Regions from separate parts of the Pantoea sp. PvP021 genome, predicted to be linked through region 2. Evidence: predicted binding sites of a transcription regulator. Region 2 holds the regulator's gene; each other region holds the start of a gene.
What was found. Region 2 encodes PurR, which represses purine synthesis genes. Its sites were predicted from a motif close to CANGCAAACGTTTGCNTG; they were not measured.

Region 1 (3,107 bases), on a different contig from region 2:
GGCCCGGCTTACCTGGCAGCGAGATAAAAACTATCCAGGTGATGCACAACCTCAGCTACATGAAGGCATTGATGGTCAAGCGGGCGCTGTCAGCGATCATTCCGTTGATCCTGATGATGCCGCTTTCACTGCTGGTGATCTGGCTGGTGGTGCGCAAGATCACCCGGGATCTGCAGGTCGCTTCGCGTCAGATTGCCGCGCAGGAGACGCATCATCCGCACAATGTCTCACCCGAAGGCTTGCCGGATGAGATCCTGCCGCTGGTGGCCGCCTACAACTCGCTGCTGAGTAAGCTGCGTGAGGCCTGGTCGTCGCAGCGTCAGTTCCTGGAAGATGCGGCGCATGAGCTGCGCACGCCGGTAACGGCGGTGACCTTGCAGCTGGAAAATCTGCGTCAGCACATCCAGCCAGGCGAAGCGAGCCGACAGTTCAGCCAGCTGGAAGCGGGCGTCACACGCACCCGTCATCTGGTCACGCAGTTACTCAATGTCTCGCGTCAGGATGACCAGAGCGTGGTCGCCAGCGTCGAGCATATCGAACTGGACGATCTGCTGAAAGAGAGCATTGAGCAGCTGATGGTAGTGGCAGATAAACGCGGCATCGATATCGGCTTTAATGGCTCCACGCAGTATCGTCTGCAGGCCAGCCGTTCCGAGCTGCGCAGCCTGTTCGACAATCTGATTGGTAACGCCATGTTGCACACGCCGGAGGGCAGCCTGGTCGATGTGCTGCTGCATCGGGTCGCAGGTAAAACAGTGGTCGATATTGTCGATAACGGGCCAGGCATGCCGGAATCCTTTATCGAACGCGCGTTTGACCGTTTTACCCGTTCGCCTGACGTTAAAGCCCAGGGCAGCGGACTGGGATTATCCATTGTGCGCAACGTCGCACAGAAGCATCAGATTCACGTCGCCCTTTCCAATTGCCTGACGCCACAGGGTGCCATTTGTGGTTTGCAGGTTCGCGTCACCCTTCCCTGATCCCGCCCGTTTGATCACGAACCAGACAACGTAAACGGTTGCCTGGTTCCGTTCGATCCTGGTCATTATTGTGAAGTGCATCACATTTTAGCTGAATTGTAATGCAACACTTTTTGACAAACGTGAGCAAAATCTATTTTCTATCGATCTGTTACAGGCACGCTACGCGGGCTGAAGAACTGGCTGTTATTTGCTGTGAAACCCTCATTCCCATCAAGGGACCGATTTCTCTCTGACTGCGTCTGCTGTGCGGCGGTCAAAAGCATGTGGCTGATAATAATGAAATTTAAAACGTTGATAGCAGGTGCCGTGCTGGCATGTTCATTGAGTGGCGCTGCGCAGGCCGCTGAAAGCGATCCGCAGTATGTCTCCGACTGGTGGCATCAGAGCGTTAACGTGGTAGGCAGCTACCACACCCGTTTCGGACCGCAGTTTAACAACGACGTTTATCTGGAATATGAAGCGTTTGCGAAAAAGGACTGGTTCGATTTTTATGGCTACCTCGACCTGACCAACTTCTTCGGCGCAGGCAACAGCAACGCCAACGGCATTTTTGATCACGGTTCACCGATGTTTATGGAGATTGAGCCGCGCTTCTCTATCGACAAACTGACCGGCACCAGCCTGGCGTTTGGTCCGTTCAAAGAGTGGTATTTCGCTAACAACTACATCTACGACATGGGCCGCAACAGCGATAGCCGCCAGAACACCTGGTATATGGGTCTGGGCACCGATATCGATACGCACAGCGATGTCGGCCTGTCGCTGAACGTCTACGCCAAATATCAGTGGGAAAACTACGGTGCGGCGAATGAAAACAGCTGGGATGGCTATCGCTTCAAGGTGAAATACTTTGTGCCAATCACCACGCTGTGGGGCGGTAATCTGGGCTATGTGGGCTTCACCAACTTCGACTGGGGTTCCGATCTCCGCGATAAAGGCGGTTCATCACGCACCAGCAACTCAATCGCCTCCAGTCACATTCTGTCACTGGGTTACGATCACTGGCACTTCTCTGCGGTGGCGCGTTACTTCCACAACGGCGGACAGTGGGCGGATGGTCAGGAACTGAACTTCGGCAACGGGCCGTTTGAAGTGAAATCGACTGGCTGGGGTTACTACCTGGTGGCGGGTTATAACTTCTGATTACGTGCGGCGGCCTGAATAGCGCCGCCGCGCATTAATCCGGGCAGTTGCCATTAATTAATACGGCGCCGCAAATTACGACGCCGGCTGGCCCGATTATTCCTGCGGCTTCTCGACGTTGATGCGCCATGGAATGTTGAACTTATCAATGAACATCGCGAATCCGTTCGACCAGAACGTCTCCTGCCACTCAGTTGTCACCTTACCGCCTGCCGACAGTTTCTCAAACCAGGCTTTACCCTTTTCGACATCGGTAGTTGAGAGACTGACCGCGTAACCGGCATGCTCAGACGCTGGCGGCTGATCGGTGTTGCCATCGCTCAGCATCAGCTCACCGTCACCAATACGCAGCTGGGCATGCATGATCTTTTCTGGCGGCTGCGGCGCGGCAGACTGATCGCCGACCTGCTCACCCTGATCCGGCATATCACCGAATTTCATTTTAGAGAGCAACTCTCCCCCGGTCGCCTGCAGGTAAAAGTCGATAGCCTCTTCGCAACGGCCATAGAGAAACAGATAAGGACTGACTTGCATCGTAACCTCTATATTTGTCGGGTGGATTTTTTTCAGTACCTTAACAGTGTAGACGATCGACTTTACTCGCTGATTTTACTGGCAATAACGGCGAAAGAGTTGTGCCATATAACTGCTCATTGGGGTCAGCGTCGTGTCTTTGCGCTGGATCAGATAGAAGATCGCTTTCGGCAGGGGTTCGTCGAGCGTCAGCGCCACCAGCGACCGACCCAGAATCGGGTCGTCAATGACGTCGACCGACAGAATACTGATGAAATCGCTTTGCGCGACCAGGCTGGTGCAGGCCATAAAGGTTTCACAGGTCACCACAATTTTCGGGGCCATGCCGCGCTCGCCAAACAGATCGTGCAACAAGCGGTAGTAACTGCCTTTAGGCGTTGGCATCGTCCAGTCCGCCTGCTGTAACTCCGCCAGAGAACGCGCCTTTTCCAGCGGATGGCCTTTGCG
Region 2 (3,107 bases):
GGGCATAAACCCTTTATTCGACAACATCTGATTCTCATTTTTGCAGGATAAACGCGGCAGAGTGTAAAAGGTGCGTTTGCTGCTGTGAAACGGTAATATTTGCCGATTGCTGTTAAAATTTTTGAAGGCAGATTATGTGGTCAGAATATGCATTAGAAGTGGTTGACGCTGTCGCCCGCGGGGGGAGCTTCAGCGCCGCCGCGCAGGAGTTACATCGGGTGCCCTCTGCCATCAGCTATACGGTGCGTCAGCTGGAAAACTGGCTGGCGGTACCGCTATTTGAACGGCAGCATCGCGAAGTGGTTCTGACCCCGGCGGGTGAGCATTTTGTCCGGGAAGGACGTAGCGTCATCAAAAAAATGCTTGCCACCCGGCGACAGTGTCAGCAGCTGGCTAACGGCTGGCGCGGCCAGCTAAGCATAGCCGTTGACCGTATCGCTAAACCTCAGCGCACCCGACAACTGGTCAAAGATTTCTATCGCCACTTTCCCGATATGGAGCTGATTATCAGCTATGAAGTCTTTAACGGCGTCTGGGATGCGCTGGCCGATGGCCGGGTGGAAGTGGCGATTGGTGCCACGCAGGCGATACCGGTGGGCGGACGTTTTGCTTTTCGGGATATGGGCACACTTAACTGGCGCTGCGTGGTTGCGCCCGACCATCCTCTGACGCAGGCGAGCCAGATAGATGATGACACGCTGCGGAGCTGGCCCTCCCTGGTGCTGGAAGATACTTCTCGCGCACTGCCGCGTCGTATGACATGGACGCTGGATAACCAGCGCCGGCTGGTGGTGCCGGAGTGGCAAACCGGGCTGGAGTGCGTGCAGGCGGGATTGTGTGTGGCGATGGTGCCCGGTCACCTGGCCAGGCCGCTGCTCGACAGTGGCGAGCTGGTTGAACTGACGCTGCCGGTGGCGTTTCCGGACAGCCCATGTTGCGTCAGCTGGGCAGAGGATCGCGCATCACCGGCGACAGGCTGGTTGCTCAGCTATCTGGGTGATGCGCAAACGCTTAATCAGGAGTGGTTAAGCGAGCATTAACGGCGATAGTCGCGGAACGGGCCATCGGCCACGGAACGGCGCTCAATCAGCGTGGGATGGACCTCAATCGTTTGTGACACTTCGCGCTTACTGGTAATGCGGTCCAGCAGCATTTCCAGCGCTTTCTCACCCAGCTGGGCTTTAGGCTGATGCACCGTGGTCAGGGCCGGTGCAAAATAGCGGGCGTTGCGCACATTGTCATAGCCGATCACCGAAATATCCTGGGGGACGCGCAAACCCATCTCGTCGGCGGCGCAAATCGCGCCCATCGCCATGATGTCACCGCCACAGAACACCGCCGTCGGACGCTGCTTCTGCGACAGGATCTGCTGCATCGCCTGATAGCCTGACTCCGGCTCAAAGTCACCCTGCACAATCCACTCGGCGCGTGGCTGAATACCCGCTTCTTCCATCGCCTTCAGGAAACCGGCATGACGTCCGCCACCGGTGTTACGCTCCATCTGACCGGGGATAGCACCAATATCCCGGTGTCCGCGTTCAATCAGATAGCGTCCCGCCAGATAGCCGCCCTGGAAAGCATTATCCAGTACCGTGTCGGTGAAGTCGGCGCGCGATTCACCCCAGTCCATCACCACCATCGGGATATTGCGGTTCTCTTCCAGCATCTGCAGCAGATCGTCCGGATATTCAGAGCACATCACCAGCAGCCCATCGACGCGTTTCTGCGCCATCATGCTGAGATAGGCGCGCTGTTTTTGCAGATCGTTATGCGCATTACCCAGAATCAGCGTATAGCCTTTGTCAAAGCAGTGATTTTCAACCGCTTCGATAATTTCAGCGAAATAGGGCGCTTCGCTGGAGGTGGCAAGCAGGCCCAGCGTTTTGGTGTGATTCACTTTCAGGCTGCGCGCCACGGCGCTCGGCGAGTAGTGCAGTTCTTTAATCGCCTGCCAGACCGCGTTGCGCGTCTCTTCAGCCACAAAGCGGGTTTTATTGATGACGTGCGAAACGGTGGTCGTTGAGACGCCAGCGCGTTTCGCCACATCTTTAATTGTTGCCATGAAAATCGGACTCCAGTGCTTATCTAACTCTATGATAAGCGTAGTGTTAAACGTTTGCGTCTGCTCAGGGTTTTTTCCGCAAAGATGCAGCTTTCATGGCCAGGAAACAGGCCGCTGGCGGCGTAAAAGCGCCTGAAAACGTGCGCAAACGGAATCAGGGTTGCGCGCGTTGCGCAACAAAGGCGGGATTCTAACAAGGCTGAACGGATAAAACGAGATTTTTACCGGGCCCTGTGGGAAAATGCGATACCCCTACTAATTGTGTGACTAAGGAGCAAGCAATGAGTACCGATCTTAAACTGGCTTTAATGACCACCGCGGGCTGTCTGCTGATGATTGTGGCCTTTAGTTTTACCGCTATTCTGCACTAAAAAAAAGCCGGGATTATCCCGGCTCTCTTCTGGTTGTTCTGCTGCTCAGCGTATGGTTTTTGGCGTCATCACCCGACGGGCACCAATATAGTGGCGCTGCCAGTAATCTTCTCCTAACGCGCTGATCTGAATATCTTTGCCGGTGCGTGGCGACTGGATAAACTTGCCATCACCCAGGTAAACGCCGACATGGTCCGCAGTACCGCGTCCATTGATACGGAAGAAGACCAGATCGCCTTTCTCCAGCGACTCACGCTTGATCGGCGCGGCATCACGCAGGTGGTACATCTCGTTAGCGGTACGTGGGATCTTAAACTTCACCAGATCTTTATAGGCGTACCAGACCAGGCCGCTGCAATCGAAACCGGTATGGGGAGAGGTGCCGCCCCACTGATAGGGTTTACCCAACTGACCCATCAGCTTGGTCATCGCGGTTTCGCGGGCCTTCTGGTAGCGCTGACGGTGAGATTTGCTCATCTTAATCGTGCCGGTCTCGCTGGTAGTGACCTCTGCGGTTTTCAGCAGGCGCTGATGACCATAACGTTTTTTCTCTTTGTTCTTACTGAGACGGGCGGTTTTTAGCGAGGTCTTCTTAGCAGGCGTCTGTTTCGCGGCGAGTTCGACTTTTTTCAGTTTTTTTGTTTTTAGTTTTTGAACCGGGCTGAGGCGAGTCT
Region 3 (3,107 bases), on a different contig from region 2:
AACCTGGGCCTGCTGGCGATGGATCATCTGCCGTGGTTAAGAAATCAACTGGCTGAGCGCACGCTTGGCTGGGTTAAGCGTTAATAAAGAGGCTCAGATGCAAACTTTTGATGTGGTGATTGCCGGTGGCGGTATGGTGGGACTGGCGGTGGCCTGCGGCTTGCAGGGCAGCGGACTGCGCATCGCCGTACTGGAAAAATCACCGGAGCCACCGCTGGCGCTGAGTGCGTCACCGTCAGTTCGCGTGTCGGCAATCAATGCCGCCAGCGAACGGCTGCTGCAGAAGCTGGATGTCTGGTCGACCATTCTCTCGCTGCGCGCCAGCGCTTATCACGGTATGGAAGTGTGGGATAAGGACAGTTTCGGCTCCATCGCCTTTGATGATGAGCAGCAGGGCCTGTCGCATCTGGGACATATCATCGAAAACCCGGTGATCCACAATGCGCTCTGGCAACGTGCCAGCGCCTGCAGCGACGTGACGATAATGGCACCTTCGCAGTTACAGCAGGTCGCGTTTGGTGACAACGAAGCCTTTGTTACCCTGCAGGATGGCAGCATGTTAAGTGCGCGATTAATGATTGCCGCTGACGGCGCTAACTCCTGGCTACGCAACAAAGCCGATATCCCGCTGACCTTCTGGGATTACGATCACCATGCGTTAGTGGCTAATGTCCGTACTGAGAAGCCGCACGACGCAGTAGCGCGCCAGGTGTTCCACGGCGACGGCATTCTGGCTTTCCTGCCGATGCAGGATCCGCATCTCAGTTCCATCGTCTGGTCGCTCTCGCCGCAGGAAGCGAGCCGTCTGGAAACCATGCCGGAAGCGCTGTTCAATCAGCAGCTCTCGGTGGCGTTTGATATGCGGCTCGGCCTGTGCCAGCTGGAAAGCGAGCGCAAATCGTTTCCGCTGGTGGCGCGCTATGCCCGCAACTTCGCGGCACACCGTCTGGCGCTGGTGGGCGATGCGGCTCACACCATTCATCCGCTGGCGGGTCAGGGCGTTAACCTTGGGTTTATGGATGCCGCCGAGCTGATCGGTGAGATTCGCCGTCTGCATCAGCAGGGCAAAGATATTGGTCAGCACCTCTATCTGCGTCGCTATGAGCGCAGCCGTAAGCACAGCGCCGCAATGATGCTGGCGGGAATGCAGGGCTTCCGTGAAATGTTCGCAGGCAATAATCCGGCGAAAAAATTGCTGCGCGACGTGGGTCTGAAACTGGCTGACCGCCTGCCGGGTGTTAAACCCATGATGCTGAAGCAGGCGATGGGCCTGAATGATCTGCCCGCCTGGCTACGCTAAATCCGCCCTTCTGATAAGCCAGCTTCTGCTGGCTTTTTTTATGCCTGACACCGCTCTGCACCACAAAAAGGCAACGCTGCACCAGCACAGGTCTTCGTTTGATTTATTCTAATTTTGCGGGCTAATTCGCATTACTTTTTCTCATTCTTCTGCCCGCTGGTCGCGGGATTTTTTTAACATCCTGAATGCCATCCCGCATAAATTTGCTGCGTATATTTAAAATCCCTGCATTTATTGCGCGATTAATCACAAAATTGCAGTTTTATATCCTGTTAGCAGCCGTTCCTGGTTAGGCTGTGCCTCTGCTTTCGACCCCGGTTTGCTTATGGTTAATCGTCAGATTCGGTGGTAACGTCAGCCCTAAGAGAACGTTTGCGTCGGCACTGAATTCCGGCGCACTTTTGCACTCACTCGCTTCTGCACAGGATGGTTATGACTCAGCAAACACCTCTGTTTGAACAGCATCAGGCCTGCGGTGCCCGCATGGTGGATTTTCATGGCTGGATGATGCCGCTGCACTATGGCTCCCAGATGGATGAACATCATGTAGTGCGCACCGACGCCGGTATGTTTGATGTCTCTCACATGACCATCGTCGACCTGACAGGCCCGCGTACCCGTGAATTCCTGCGCTACCTGCTGGCAAATGATGTGGCAAAACTGACCCAGCCAGGCAAAGCGCTCTACACCGGGATGCTGAATGCCTCGGGTGGCGTCATTGACGATTTGATTGTTTACTTTATGAGCGAAGAGTTCTTCCGCCTGGTGGTGAACTCTGCCACCCGTGAAAACGATCTCGCCTGGATCACGCAACACGCGCAGGGCTATGGCATTACGCTGACGGAACGCGACGACCTGGCGCTGATTGCCGTGCAGGGTCCGCAGGCGCAGCAGAAGGCTCAGACGCTGTTCAGCGAGGAGCAGCGTCAGGCTGTTGCCGGCATGAAGCCATTTTTCGGCGTGCAGTCAGGTGACCTGTTTATCGCCACCACCGGCTATACCGGCGAAGCGGGATATGAGATTGCTATGCCTGCAGAGGAGGCGGCCGATTTCTGGCAGCGTCTGCTGGCTGCTGGCGTTAAACCTGCCGGACTGGGCGCACGTGACACGCTGCGTCTGGAAGCGGGTATGAATCTGTATGGTCAGGAGATGGATGAAGGCGTTTCACCGCTGGCTGCCAACATGGGCTGGACGGTCTGCTGGGAACCTGCTGACCGCGATTTCATCGGCCGGGAAGCGCTGGAACTGCAGCGTGAACGCGGTACCGAAAAGCTGGTAGGACTCATCCTCACAGAAAAAGGGGTGCTGCGTAACGGCTTGCCGGTGCGTTTCACCGATGACCAGGGGCAGCCGCAGGAGGGGATCATCACCAGTGGCTCTTTCTCTCCGACGCTGGGTTGCAGCATCGCCCTGGCGCGCGTACCGACCTCAGTCGGCAGCACCGCCATCGTTGAGATCCGTAACCGCCAGATGCCGGTCCAGGTTACCCGTCCCGTTTTTGTCCGCGCCGGTAAACCGGTCGCTCAGTAAATTTTATTCAGGAGAAATGGCCAATGAGCAATGTGCCGAATACGTTGAAGTACCGCGACAGCCACGAGTGGGTGCGCAAAGAAGAAGATGGCAGCTACACCGTGGGTATCACTGAACACGCGCAGGAGTTACTGGGCGACATGGTGTTTGTCGATCTGCCGGAAGTGGGCGCGACGTTTGCCGCTGGTGAAGAGTGCGCGGTCGCGGAATCCGTTAAAGCGGCTTCAGATATCTATGCGCCGATCAGCGGTGAGATTGTGGCGGTCAACGAAGCACT
Region 4 (3,107 bases), on a different contig from region 2:
GCCAGCAGCGCACCCGAGCAGACGCAGACCAGCATAAAGGTCTGCGCGCACAGCGCGGCGTGCTGGCGCATCAGCCAGTCGCGAGCCTCTCCGGCCTGCGGCGTGGCGTAACAGACCTGCGAGTCATAGACGCCAGGCACCACCAGCAGACTCCCGGCGGGCAACTGATCAGGTAACGGTTCGATGCCGCCAATGGTCATGCCGGTGGAGCAGACCACCTCCGGCTGCGGGCCGATGTAGCGCAGCGTAAAGTGCTCGCCCGCCAGCTTCAGCGTCTCGGCCGGGCCGGTGAGATCCAGCGCCATCACGCCGGGCAGGGTTAAAAAACAGACGGTGTGTGTCATGCTGGCCCGCGCTACACCAGATCCCAGCCACGGGCGCGCCACAGCGCAGGCAGTTGCGCCATATCGTCGAAGCGCGTCACCAGCGGGTGATCCAGTTCAGGGTTGTGCGGGTCAGCGCAGTAGTAGTAGACCGGAATGCCGGCAGCGATACCGGCGCGGGCGCCCGCTTCGGAGTCATCCACCAGAATGCAGCGCTCAATCGGCACCTGCATCTGTTCCGCCGCGTGGTACATCAGTTCCGGATCGGGCTTCCAGTGCAGAATGTCATAGCCGCTGTAGAGGTGCTCCGCAAACAGCGGCAGCATGCCGGTTAAGCCCAGCGAGTGCTGCATCTTTTTTACCGTCCCGTTTGAAACCACGCACATCGGCACCTTGATCTGCTCAACCAGCGCTTTCGCGCCCGGGATGGGCTGCAGTTGCTGATCAAACAGCCGCGCGACCTCTGCGCGATAGGCGGTCTCCACCTCTTCCATCGGCAGCGTCACCTGATGCGCGTCGCCGACGTCACGAATAATGTCGTAGAGTTTGACGCCCTTATACTTTTCAAACATCTGCTGCAGCGACAGTTCCAGGCCGTAACGGGCAAAGGTGTTGACGTAGGCCTGGGTACAGAGCAACTCACTGTCCACCAGCGTGCCATCGCAATCAAAAAAGACGCATTCTACTGACATCAGACTCTATCCTTCGATTCAGGGGTGTGCTCCACACTCTACCGCACTCAGCGCAGATTGCGAGACTGGCAATCGGTTGCGAAAAATCATTGTATTGCCCCGGTAAAATCGCCAGGATACGCGCCGATGATTTTTTCTTCTGGATGGATGGCATGAGCAAGCAAGGCGTTTTGCAGCGCATCTTCAGGCTGCAGGAACATGGCACCACGGTGCGCACCGAAGTGATCGCGGGTATCACCACCTTTCTGACGATGGTCTACATCGTCTTCGTCAATCCGCAGATCCTCGGCGTCGCCGGCATGGATACCCAGGCGGTGTTTGTGACCACCTGTCTGATTGCCGCTTTCGGCAGCATTCTGATGGGACTGTTTGCCAATCTGCCGGTGGCGCTGGCGCCCGCAATGGGGCTGAACGCCTTTTTCGCCTTTGTGGTGGTCGGTGCGATGGGCTATTCGTGGCAGGTGGGTATGGGCGCGATCTTCTGGGGTGCGGTCGGCCTGCTGATCCTGACGCTGCTGCGGGTTCGCTACTGGATGATTGCCAATATCCCGCTGAGCCTGCGCGTCGGCATTACCGCCGGTATCGGCCTGTTTATCGCCATGATGGGGCTGAAGAATGCCGGTATTATCGTGCCGAATCCCGATACCCTGGTGGCCGTGGGGAACCTGACCTCGCACAGCGTACTGCTGGGCGCGCTGGGCTTCTTTATCATCGCTATTCTGGCATCACGCAATATCCACGCGGCAGTGCTGATCTCGATGGTGGTTACCACCGCTATCGGCTGGATGCTGGGCGACGTGAAGTTTGTCGGCCTGTTTTCTGCGCCGCCTTCCATTACTTCTGTGGTTGGCCAGGTGGATATCAAAGGCGCCTTCAACATCGGCATGGCAGGCGTAATCTTCTCCTTTATGCTGGTCAATCTGTTCGACTCCTCCGGCACGCTGATCGGCGTCACCGACAAAGCGGGACTGACCGATGAAACCGGCACTTTCCCGCGCATGCAGCAGGCGCTCTATGTCGACAGCATCAGTTCAGTGAGTGGTGCGCTGGCGGGCACCTCATCCGTGACCGCCTATATCGAAAGCACCTCGGGCGTGGCGATTGGTGGTCGTACCGGCCTGATGGCAGTGGTGACCGGCCTGCTGTTCCTGCTGGTGACCTTCCTGTCACCGCTGGCCGCGATGGTGCCATCCTACGCCGCTGCGGGCGCGCTGATTTACGTTGGGGTGTTAATGACCGCCAGCCTGTCGCGCGTACGCTGGGATGATTTGACCGAAGCCGTTCCGGCGTTTGTGACCGCCGCCATGATGCCCTTTAGTTTTTCCATCACCGAAGGCATTGCGCTGGGATTCATCGCTTACTGCGTCATGAAGCTGGGTACTGGCCGCTGGCGTGAAATCAGCCCCTGCGTAGTAATTGTTGCTCTGCTGTTTGTGCTGAAGATTGTCTTTGTAGACGCGCACTAAGCGCATTCAGGGCCGCAACCTCCGGGTTGCGGCTTTTTACATTTCAGGATGCAGGCTGCGCTCGCTGGGCAGGCTGGTCAGCCGCAGAGCATGAGGCCCGATGTTGGGCTTACCCATCTCTATTTCGCGTAATGCGTGCCACTGAAAGGCGTTATCCATCTCCCACAGATGCAGACGCTGAGTCGCAGACGACAGCGCACACGACCAGACCAGCATGGGCTCCGCATCACACACCACCTGAATATCGGGATAGAGTGAAGATCGCAGCCGACCCGCACCGGGCAACAGGCGCAGCGAATCCAGTCCCCGATCGCCCTCTCCCGTCAGCTTGAGAATGCTCTGGCGTAATGTCCAGATCTGCGTCACCGCCTCCATGGCATCCTGCTGGGCATTGATCCAGGCGATCTCGCCCGAGGTTAATCCCTGAATCAGCTGCTCCTGAGTCTGACGGCTTCTGGCATGCACAATCTCCATATCCAGACCGGCACGTCCACCCTCTTCGGCCAGCAGCACACCCACCGTATTGCCCGCATAGGCGATGCTGAAATCGGGCAGATCGCTGTCAGCAAAAACGGGGCGTCCGTTGCTCTGGATAAGCAGGCGCGGCAGCTCACCAATGCCATAAA

Region 1: a site for PurR is predicted at 1,008-1,025, ahead of ACVKSX_RS17685 (nucleoside-specific channel-forming protein Tsx). Genes of this name have one in related genera too.
Region 3: a site for PurR is predicted at 1,662-1,679, ahead of gcvT (glycine cleavage system aminomethyltransferase GcvT). Genes of this name have one in related genera too.
Region 4: a site for PurR is predicted at 1,081-1,098, ahead of ACVKSX_RS16380 (NCS2 family permease). Genes of this name have one in related genera too.

What each region holds. Positions count from the first base shown of each region.
Region 1 is NZ_JBSRXX010000007.1:119,890-122,996, forward strand. It holds gene ACVKSX_RS17680 (sensor histidine kinase) at 1-980, shown strand, start outside; gene ACVKSX_RS17685 (nucleoside-specific channel-forming protein Tsx) at 1,260-2,126, shown strand; gene yjdN (VOC family metalloprotein YjdN) at 2,223-2,660, opposite strand; gene ACVKSX_RS17695 (LysR family transcriptional regulator) at 2,736-3,107, opposite strand, start outside.
Region 2 is NZ_JBSRXX010000001.1:949,339-952,445, reverse strand. It holds gene punC (purine nucleoside transporter PunC) at 1-27, opposite strand, end outside; gene punR (DNA-binding transcriptional activator PunR) at 135-1,040, shown strand; gene purR (HTH-type transcriptional repressor PurR) at 1,037-2,062, opposite strand; gene cydH (cytochrome bd-I oxidase subunit CydH) at 2,344-2,433, shown strand; gene ACVKSX_RS04360 (C40 family peptidase) at 2,479-3,107, opposite strand, start outside.
Region 3 is NZ_JBSRXX010000003.1:312,312-315,418, forward strand. It holds gene ubiH (2-octaprenyl-6-methoxyphenyl hydroxylase) at 1-84, shown strand, start outside; gene ubiI (FAD-dependent 2-octaprenylphenol hydroxylase) at 98-1,300, shown strand; gene gcvT (glycine cleavage system aminomethyltransferase GcvT) at 1,733-2,830, shown strand; gene gcvH (glycine cleavage system protein GcvH) at 2,854-3,107, shown strand, end outside.
Region 4 is NZ_JBSRXX010000006.1:83,443-86,549, reverse strand. It holds gene ACVKSX_RS16390 (GlxA family transcriptional regulator) at 1-344, opposite strand, end outside; gene yieH (6-phosphogluconate phosphatase) at 356-1,015, opposite strand; gene ACVKSX_RS16380 (NCS2 family permease) at 1,168-2,481, shown strand; gene ACVKSX_RS16375 (4'-phosphopantetheinyl transferase family protein) at 2,518-3,107, opposite strand, start outside.